DNA from 3 places in the Labrys methylaminiphilus subsp. lupini genome. Region 1 is predicted to be linked to each of the others. Evidence: predicted binding sites of a transcription regulator. Region 1 holds the regulator's gene; each other region holds the start of a gene.
What was found. Region 1 encodes LexA, which represses DNA repair genes until DNA is damaged. Its sites were predicted from a motif close to TGTTCNNNNTGTGTTCNG; they were not measured.

Region 1 (3,272 bases):
GGCGGCGGCCAGGCTCGGCCAGCATATCCGGGCCCGTGGCCTGGACTTTGCCGAAGGACGGGAGGCTTTGACATCAGGCACCGTCATCGGTCCCCGCGACATAGCGCTTGCCGCGGCCATGAATCATCCTGCCCTGCCTGTCCGCCGCCGCCCCAAAGTCGCTATTCTCGCGACCGGCGATGAATTGGTACTGCCCGGTCAAGCCATCGGCGAGAATCAGATCGTCGCCTCCAACAATTTCGCCATTCGGGCACTGGTCGAGGCCGAGGGGGGCGAAGTACTCGACCTCGGCATCGCCAGCGACGACTTCCCGGCTCTGGAGGCTGCCGTTCGGCGGGCTCGTACCGAGAAGGCGGATGTGCTCGTCACCATCGGCGGTGCTTCGGTCGGCGATCACGATCTGATCCAGACCGCGCTCACCCGCGAAGGCATGCAGCTCGGCTTCTGGAAGATCGCCATGCGCCCGGGCAAGCCCCTGCTGCACGGGCGGCTTGGCTCAATGCATATCCTCGGCCTGCCCGGCAATCCGGTATCCTCGGTGGTCTGCGGCGTCCTCTTCCTGGTACCCCTGTTGCGTACGTTGCTGGGGCGGGCCGATGCGGGTCTGTCCCGCCGCAAGGCCGTCTTCGCCAACGCCTGGCCAGCCAACGACGTTCGTGAAGACTATATCCGTGCCCGCTTCGTGCTTGACGATACGTCAGACATCCTCAAGGTAGAGCCGCTGGCGCTGCAGGATTCGTCGCTGGTGAGTGTGATGCAGCATGCCGACTGTCTGGTCGTCCGGCCGCCCTTTGCGCCGGAAGCAAAACCGGGCGATATCTGCGAGATCATCGATCTTCGTGCGGCCGGCTATTGACGCTACCCTTAACCTGAACTTCACAGTTGCAGAACACAGTAGGAACATGTAGCACTGTTCTTGTTTTGTTTACACCTTCACCGTGATTCGCGGCCGCCACGACGGGAAAGCCATGCTGACCAAGAAACAACACGAATTGCTTCGGTTCATTCATGAGCGCCTGAAGGAACAGGGCGTGCCCCCCTCCTTCGATGAAATGAAGGAGGCGCTGGACCTGCGCTCCAAGTCCGGCATCCACCGCCTGATCATGGCTCTGGAGGAGCGCGGCTTCATCCGGCGCCTGCCAAACCGGGCACGCGCGCTCGAAGTGGTACGCCTGCCCGAATCCGCCGTGCCAGGCGGCCTGTCGCTGGCCTCTTCGCAGCGGGGCTTCCGCCCCAACGTGATCGAGGGCAATCTCGGCAAGGTCCGCCCCGTCAGGCCGGAAATGGACGAGGATGTCGGCCGGCCGGTTCTGGTCCCGGTGATGGGACGCATCGCCGCCGGTACGCCGGTCTCCGCCATCCAGACCAAGAGCCATACCATCAGCGTTACGCCGGAAATGCTGTCCTCAGGTGATCATTTCGCCCTGGAAGTGCGCGGTGATTCAATGATCGAAGCTGGTATCTTCGACAATGACACCGTGCTGATCCGCCGCCAGGACCATGCCGATACCGGCGATATCGTGGTAGCCCTGATCGACGATGAGGAAGCCACGCTGAAGCGCTTGCGCAAGCGCGGCGCCTCCATTGCACTGGAGGCGGCCAATCCGGCTTACGAAACCCGTATTTTTGGCCCGGACAGGGTACAGATCCAGGGTAAATTGGTGGGCCTGTTCCGCCGATATTGAGAGCATGCGAATTTGGTTCGCTTGCAATGACTGGCCTTCATACAGTCAGCGGCCACGCTTTGGAACGCCGTGACGTCGAGCGGTTGCTCAAGGCGCGCGCGCCGTATTGCCTTGTCGATTGTGAACTGGAGGAATGCGATCTTTCGCGTCTCGACCTGTCCCACTGGTCGTTCGAGCGTTGCATTCTCAAAAATGCCAAGCTGGTCGGCGCCAAGCTCGCGAATACACTATGGCGCAATTGCAAGGCGGGCGGTGCCGATTTCCGTGGTACCGACCTCGAAGATGCTGCATTCCGTACGGGTGACTACAGCAATGCCAGCTTTCGACGCGCCAAAGCGGCCTCGGCGGTTTTTACCGGCTGCAAACTGACAGGCGCGGATCTCTCGGAAATCGCCGCATTCGGGCTCGTTTTCGAGGAGGTCTTGCTTATGTCGGCGAAACTGCCGGCCTTTTCCTTTCGCAAGTCCACGCTACGCCGCCTCGACTTCACCCAGGCCGATCTGCGCCAATGCGATTTCCGCGATGTCATCTTCGAAGAGTGCAGCCTGCGCGATGCCAATCTGGTCGATGCCCGTTTCGAAGGAGCGGATCTACGCAGTGCCGATCTCGGCGGCTTGAAGCTTGGTGACGCCCGTTATTTCAAGGGCGCCACGATCTCGAAAAACCAGGCCGGCCAATTGCTGGCCGAGCTGGGCTTGCGGATCACCTGAAGAAGGTCTGGAGTTCGCAGGCAAATCCGCTTGATGGTCGGGTAGCCCCGGGTGTCTTCGAACTACCATCTGTCCGAAGACCCGGCCTGGCTGACAGCGCCGATCAGTCGACCGCGATCATGACGTCGGAGGCCTTGATCACGGCATAGGCGTTCTGGCCGGGCTTGAGCTGGAGATCATCGACGGCCTCGTTGGTGATCGAAGCGGTGATGATGGTTCCGTTGACCTCGAGCTGGATATGGGAGGTAGTCTGCCCCTTCGTCACGCTCTTGATCGTGCCCTTGATCTGGTTGCGGGCGCTGATTTTCATGGTCCGTCCTTTCTTGTGAGAATCTCGCGTCAGTTATCGGTTTCGGCGGTGACGCTGTCCATAGGCGTATCCGTCGCTGGGGCCTGCACTGCCGCCTGGGGCAGAAGTTTCGGCGGCACAATCACCCGGCCCGGTGCCCACGGACGGGACGCTTGGGGATGGCGGGCCATGACGAGACGCCAGCGCGGGCTGATATCGCCGCTCGCCGACGGCTCTACATAAAGTGCTATCGAGCCGACCGCGCGAATCAACTCCCGGTCCATCACAACTCCAGCGGCGGCACAGCGAGCACCGATCGGAACCGGTCCCGCCAGGACGCTGACGCGTCCACAGTCCTCCTCGGCGGCGTTACTGGTCTTGTCGAGCATGAAGATCCCGCCTCCCTCGATGGGCGCGGAACACCCTTCTCTGTCACATAGGCGCTGTGCCGCGAGGGTTGGATCCTCCGGCTTGCGCCGATCGCCCATGGCCAGCAGCCATTGCTGAACCGTAAAAGCATCGGATCGCTGCGCCAGCACGGTCAGTTGATCGCCCTTGCGAACGAGGGCCGCGTAGCCGTTTGCGCCG
Region 2 (3,272 bases), 1.4 Mb from region 1:
TATTCCCGGGAATGGTTTTCCAATCCACGCGGCGACGTGCTTTCCGGCATCGTCGTCGCCCTCGCCCTGATCCCCGAAGCCATCGGCTTTTCGGTGATCGCGGGCGTCGACCCCAAGGTCGGCCTTTATGCCTCCGTGGTGATCGCCTGCGTGATCGCCTTCACCGGCGGACGCCCCGCCATGATCTCGGCGGCAACGGCCTCCACGGCCGTGCTGATGACGGGCCTGGTGCGCGACCACGGCGTGCAATATCTGTTTGCGGCGACCATCCTGATGGGCGTCTTCCAGATCATCGCCGGCTTTCTCAAGCTCGGCCGGCTGATGCGCTTCGTCTCCCAGTCGGTGATGACGGGCTTCGTCAACGCCCTGGCGATCCTGATCTTCCTGGCCCAACTGCCCGAGCTCGTACATGTGCCGGTGGCGACCTACGGCCTGATCGCCCTCGGCCTCGCCATCATCTATCTGTTTCCCTATGTCACCAGGGCCATTCCCGCACCCCTGGTCGCGATCGCCGTGCTCACCGCCATCGCCTGGGGTCTCGGACTGGACGTGCGCACGGTGGCCCATCTGGGCGAGCTTCCCTCCACGCTGCCGAGCTTCGGCTTGCCTGAGGTGCCGCTGACGCTGGAGACGCTCAGGATCCTGACGCCGGTGGCGCTCACTCTGGCGGCCGTGGGCCTGCTTGAATCCCTGCTCACCGCGCAGATCGTCGACGACATGACGGATACGCCGAGCAACAAGAACCGCGAATGCGCCGGCCAGGGCATCGCCAACATGGCCTCAGCCGTGTTCGGCGGCATGGGCGGCTGCGCCATGATCGGCCAATCGGTGATCAACGTCTCCTCCGGCGCCCGCGGCCGTCTGTCCTCGCTGGTCGCCGGCGGCTTCCTCCTGGTCCTGCTGGTGGCGCTGCAGGACCTGCTCGCCATCGTGCCGGTCGCCGCCTTGACGGCGGTGATGATCATGGTCTCGGTCAACACCTTCTCCTGGCGCTCGCTCCTGCAATTGCGCAGCAATCCCGTGCCCTCCTCCGTGGTGATGCTGGCAACCGTCGGCACCGTGGTGGCGACGGCCGACCTCGCCAAGGGCGTGCTGGTGGGCGTGCTCCTGTCGGGCGTGTTCTTCGCCGGCAAGGTCTCGCGCCTCAGCCGCGTGCGTTCGAGCCTCTCGGCCGACGGCAAGGAGCGCGTCTATCGGGTCGAAGGGCAGATCTTCTTCGCATCGGCGGGTACCTTCAGCGATGCCGTCGACGTGCAGGAGCCCATCGAGCGCATCGTCATCGACGTCGGCGCGGCGCATTTCTGGGACATCTCGGCGGTCGGCGCGCTCGACCGCATCGTCCTCAAAGCGCGCCGCCAGGGGCGCGAGGTCGAGGTCGTCGGCCTCAACGAGGCCAGCGCCACCCTGGTGGAACGCTTCGCCGTGCACGACAAGGAAGGCCAGGCTGGTTCCCTGCCGTCACATTGAGGCGCGTTTCGCACGACCTTTGAAATCGGGGACTCTGCCATCCCGTCATGGAAGAGTCCCTTTACCATGCCGCGCTCTTTTGCGGCCGGATGGAGCGTGATCGAAGACTCCGCTTGAAATGTTCTTGTTTTGTTCTAATCTGAACGAAACGGATCATAGCCATGACGATACGCGTTGCCCCTCCTCCTGTTCCAAAACATTTTCCAGAAAAGTTGGCAGGCTTTTCGGTTAAGAAAATGCGTCAAAACAATGAGGTAGAGAAAAATCGGGATCCAGCGGAATCGCAATTTTCTCTCGCCGGCCAACGGGCCGAGAAGCTGGCGGAATTACGCGCTCTGCTGCCCCGGCTCGATCATGTGCATGCCGATGCCGGCGTGCTGCCTTTCGGCATCGGGGAGATCGACGCGCGCCTGCCCGGCGGCGGCCTTGCCTTGGACGGCCTGCATGAAATTGCGCCGCAAACCATTTTCGACAATGGCAGCGCGCTGGGTTTCCTCGCCTCCCGCCTGTGCCTGCGACAGGCCAAGGGGACGATCTGGCTGGTGACATCACCGCGCGGCATGGCCGGCCTCGGGCGGCTCCATGGCCATGGCCTCAACGCCCTCGGCCTCGATCCTGCCGGGCTTATCGTGACGACGGCCGGCGACGAGACCGAGGCTGCCTGGGCCCTGGAGGAGATCCTGCGCTCCGGCGCCGCCGCTGCGGTGGCAGCCGTGACGGGTGGCGGCATGGACGCCGCCACCAGCCGCCGCCTCCAGCTCGCGGCCGCCTCCGCCCCCTGCCCCCTCTTCCTTTTGCGCCCGCCCCTCGCCGCGCCTTCCCTGGCCGCGATGTCCCGCTGGCGCATCGGTGCGGCCACCGGTCCGCGCGATCGTTTCAGCCTTCTCACCGCCTGGCGCTGGCACGTTCGGCTCGAACGCAGCCGCAACGGGCAAAGCGGATCCTGGCTCATGGAGTATGACCATGCCTCGCATCGTCTCGATCTATCTGCCACGCTGGCCGATCCAGCGCTTTCTCGTCGCCCAGAACAACACGCCAAGGTCGCTTGATACGATCGACGGCCATTATCCCTTCGTCCTGACGGTCGATGCTGCCGGGGGGCCGCGCATTGCCGCTGCCAGCAAGCCGGCCGAGATCGAAGGCCTGGCGGCGGGCGGGCTGGTTGCGGATGCCCGCGCCAAGGTGCCGGGGCTGCAGACCCGGCCGGCCATGCCGGAGGCCGATGCCAGGGCCCTGCACCGGCTCGGCCTGTGGGCCATGCGCTATACGCCCTCCGTGGCCCTCTACCGCGAGGCCGACGGCGCCGACGGCCTGTTCCTCGACATCACCGGCGCCAGCCATCTGGCCGGCGGCGAGCAGGCCCTTCTCGCCGACATCGTCAAGCGCCTGCGCCATCTTCGCCTCGGTGCGCGCGTGGCGCTGGCCGACACACCCGGCGCAGCCTGGGCTCTCTCCCGTTTCCATCCCCAGAATGGCTGCATCCTGGCCGAGGGCAGCGATCCCGGGCCGGCTCTTGCCGATCTGCCCCTGGCAGCCCTGCGCCTTGGTAACGTCCTCGTCCAGACCCTGCGCCGTCTCGGCTTCACCCGCATCGGGGATCTCATCGGCAAGCCACGGGGGCCCTTCGCCGCGCGCTTCGATGCGATCCTGCTCAAGCGCTTCGACCAGGCCATGGGGCGGCGCGAGGAAGCCCTTGCCCTGATCGAACCGCCGCCGCTCTACCATCGTAGCCGCCAGCTCCTCGAGCCGGTGGTGAGCCAGGCAGCCGTGGTGCATGTCGCCACCCGCCTGATGCAGGACCTGGT
Region 3 (3,272 bases), 3.2 Mb from region 1:
GGCGATTTCCTCCGATTCTCCAACGCGACCGAGCGGAATGCGCGAAGCAAGGTAGTCCAGGAGGACTTGCTGCTGCTCCCTGTCGTCACCGGCAAGCTCGACGAGGCCGGGCGTGCGGGTCGCACCGGGCGAAACGACGTTGACGCGGATGCCGGTGCCCTTGAGGTCGAGAGCCCAGGAACGGGCCAGGTTGCGGACGGCCGCCTTGGACGCCGAGTAAACGGAAAAAGCAGCGGTGCCTTCGGTACCGGCGGTGGAACCGGTCAGTACGACGGACGAGCCCTTGCCCAACAGCGAGAGCGCCTTCTGCACTGTGAATATGACGGCTTTCACGTTGCGGCCGAAGGTGTCGTCAATTTGTTCTTCGGTGATCTGGCCAAGCGGAAGCATGCTGCCGCCGCCTGCGTTAACGACGAGGACGTCCAGGCGCCCCTGTTCCGATTTCACCTGAGCGAAGAGCCTGTCGAGATCGTCATTGTTGCTGGAATCTGCCTGAACACCGACTGCCCTTTTGCCGATCTCGGCCACTGCCTTGTCCAGAGCGTCCTTGCGGCGGCCGGTGATATAGACGCGGGCGCCTTCGGCCGCAAAGAGCTTGGCGGTCGAAAGGCCGATGCCGCTGGTTGCGCCGGTAACGACGGCGATCTTGTTCGCAAGTCTATTGGTCATCTTACTCTCCTGCTACTGGGCACGCGTAGCGGATCATCCCGAGCGAACGCGGCCAATGATGCTTTGAAACTGTTCGGGAAGTGGCGTTGGCCCTTGGCCTGTCGTTGCCGTCCGATGTGGAGAAGCTAATTCGTCAGTCCGACGGCGAGAAGCGGCCCGGCATGAAGAGATTATCCATTCACATGGACAATCTCGGGCACCTAGTCGCCACGCCTGGCGTCGACGCGCTCGAATACTTGCTGGGCCCAATCCGCGAATGCCCGCAATCGAGGATTGGGAAATCTATCTGCGGGATAGACGAGGTGCAGGACGTGGTTCTCCGGCTTCCAGGCGGGAAGAAATTCGACCAGCGAGCCGCACTCAATATGAGGTCTTGCAAGAAAACCGAAGCTCTGCCCGATCCCCAAGCCGGCAAGCAGCGAATTGAGATGTGCGGTGCTCTCGTTGACCGAGAGGCCGCTCGCCGACGGGATGAACTCTATCCGTTCGTCAACCCTCTGGAAGCGCAATGGAAATCGTTTTCCAGACGATGCCGAAAAATAGCTGACGACCCGGTGCCCGTGGATATCGTCGGGGTGAGCGGGCGGCTCCCGACCTTCGAGATAAGTGGGCGCTGCGCAGAGTACATAATCAAGCTCGCACAGCTTCCTTGCCTTCATCGCAGAATCGACGAGGGAACCGCCACGGATGACGCAGTCTATTCCTTCGCCTATGAGATCAGCGGAGCGGTCGCTGACGCCCAGAAGAAGGTCGATGTCCGGATACTGGCGTTGAAAGTCCGAGAGGCAGGGGATCAGTATCCTGTTTGCCAGAACCGATCCGATGTCCACGCGGAGCCTGCCCTTCGGGGTGCTGCGAGAGCCGGCGACGGTGCCGTCCATATCGTCGAGATCGGCCAGAAGGCGCAGCGCGCGCTCATGATAGGCGGCGCCCTCCGTGGTCATTGTCACCGAGCGTGTCGTTCGCTCGACAAGCTTCGTTCCAAGATGCGCCTCGAGATCTTGCACCAGCTTGCTGACGGAGGAACGGGGCAGGCTCATTGCGTCCGCGGCCTTGGCGAAGGACCGGGCTTCGGCGACGCGAACGAAGGTCCGTATGGCGAGTATCTGATCCAAATGAGGCCTGCCTGATCGGAGCGCTGGGATGACTATACCCAGCTCGTTCGGCGTTTCCATTCCTGATCGGTACAAGTGTCTTGCCATGCGCAACGGTCACATAAACCACGAAGCGTTATCGATTTCGCAGTCTATAATCACGTTTTGTTCTCATTTTGCTTGGCGGCTCCACGCTTCCCCGCTATCGTCGAGCAGGCTGACGGGGAAACGAGATGGTATCGCGCGTTGCGACGGTGGCATTCGAAGGCGTGGAAGCGCGCCAGGTCGACGTGCAAGTCCAGATCATGACCGGTTCGGTGGTGTTCACCATCGTCGGCCTGCCCGACAAGGCGGTGTCGGAAGCGCGCGAGAGGGTACGCGCCGCCCTCACCGCCGCCGGCCTGGCCCTGCCGGCCAAGCGCATCACCGTCAATCTCGCCCCGGCCGACCTGCCCAAGGAGGGCTCGCATTTCGACCTGCCCATCGCGCTCGGGGTGATGGCCGCCATCGGCGCCATTCCCCATGACGCGCTGGAGGGCTATTGCGTGCTTGGCGAGCTTGGCCTCGACGGCACCATCACCAAGGTCGCCGGCGTGCTGCCCTCCGCCGTCGCCGCCAATGGCCGCGGGCTTGGCCTGATCTGCCCCGCCGCCTGCGGGCCGGAGGCGGCCTGGGCCAGCCCCGAGATGGACATTCTCGCCCCGCGTTCGCTGATCCAGCTCGTCAATCATTTCAAGGGTACGCAGTTGCTTTCCCGCCCGCAGCCGCGCATCGCCGCGCCAGCGGCCGCCCTGCCCGACCTCAAGGACATCAAGGGCCAGGAGACCACCAAGCGCGCTTTGGAGGTGGCAGCCGCCGGTGCGCATAATCTCTTGATGATCGGCCCGGCCGGCTCCGGCAAGTCCATGCTGGCGGCGCGACTGCCCTCGATCCTGCCGCCTTTGGTGCCGGCCGAGCTCCTGGAAATCTCGATGATCCATTCTGTGGCGGGCCAGCTCGCCGGCGGCGAACTCACCAGCCGGCGCCCCTTCCGCGCCCCGCATCATTCGGCCTCGATGGCGGCCCTGATCGGCGGTGGCATCCACGCCAGGCCGGGCGAAGTGTCGCTCTCGCATCACGGCGTGCTCTTCCTCGACGAGATGCCGGAATTCGCGCCGCAGACCCTCGATGCCCTGCGCCAGCCGCTGGAGTCGGGCGAGGCCGTGATCGCCAGGGCCAATGCCCGCGTCGCCTATCCCGCCCGGATCCAGCTCGTCGCGGCCATGAATCCGTGCCGCTGCGGCAAGGCCAACGATCCGGGCTTCGCCTGCCGGCGCGGGCCGGTTGAGCGCTGCGCCGCCGACTATCAGGCCCGCATCTCCGGCCCGCTGCTCGACCGCATCGACATCGTCGTCGAGGTGCCCGCCGTCTCCGCCGCCGACCTCATCCTGCCACCGCCCGCCGAAGGCTCGGCCGAGGTGGCGGCCCGGGTAGCGGAAGCCCGGGACCGTGCCGCCCAACGCTACCGCA

Region 2: the regulator LexA is predicted to act here: its motif matches at 1,587-1,604, upstream of ACN6KF_RS13070 (ImuA family protein).
Region 3: the regulator LexA is predicted to act here: its motif matches at 1,930-1,947, upstream of ACN6KF_RS21685 (YifB family Mg chelatase-like AAA ATPase).

The regions. Positions count from the first base shown of each region.
Region 1 is NZ_JBMDIH010000001.1:1,418,433-1,421,704, reverse strand. Features, by position in the region: gene ACN6KF_RS06550 (molybdopterin molybdotransferase MoeA) at 1-856, shown strand, start outside; gene lexA (transcriptional repressor LexA) at 969-1,685, shown strand; gene ACN6KF_RS06540 (pentapeptide repeat-containing protein) at 1,712-2,395, shown strand; gene ACN6KF_RS06535 (TOBE domain-containing protein) at 2,499-2,705, opposite strand; gene ACN6KF_RS06530 (ComEC/Rec2 family competence protein) at 2,735-3,272, opposite strand, start outside.
Region 2 is NZ_JBMDIH010000001.1:2,777,855-2,781,126, forward strand. Features, by position in the region: gene ACN6KF_RS13065 (SulP family inorganic anion transporter) at 1-1,467, shown strand, start outside; gene ACN6KF_RS13070 (ImuA family protein) at 1,704-2,516, shown strand; gene ACN6KF_RS13075 (Y-family DNA polymerase) at 2,431-3,272, shown strand, end outside.
Region 3 is NZ_JBMDIH010000001.1:4,613,227-4,616,498, forward strand. Features, by position in the region: gene ACN6KF_RS21675 (SDR family NAD(P)-dependent oxidoreductase) at 1-669, opposite strand, end outside; gene ACN6KF_RS21680 (LysR family transcriptional regulator) at 870-1,784, opposite strand; gene ACN6KF_RS21685 (YifB family Mg chelatase-like AAA ATPase) at 1,997-3,272, shown strand, end outside.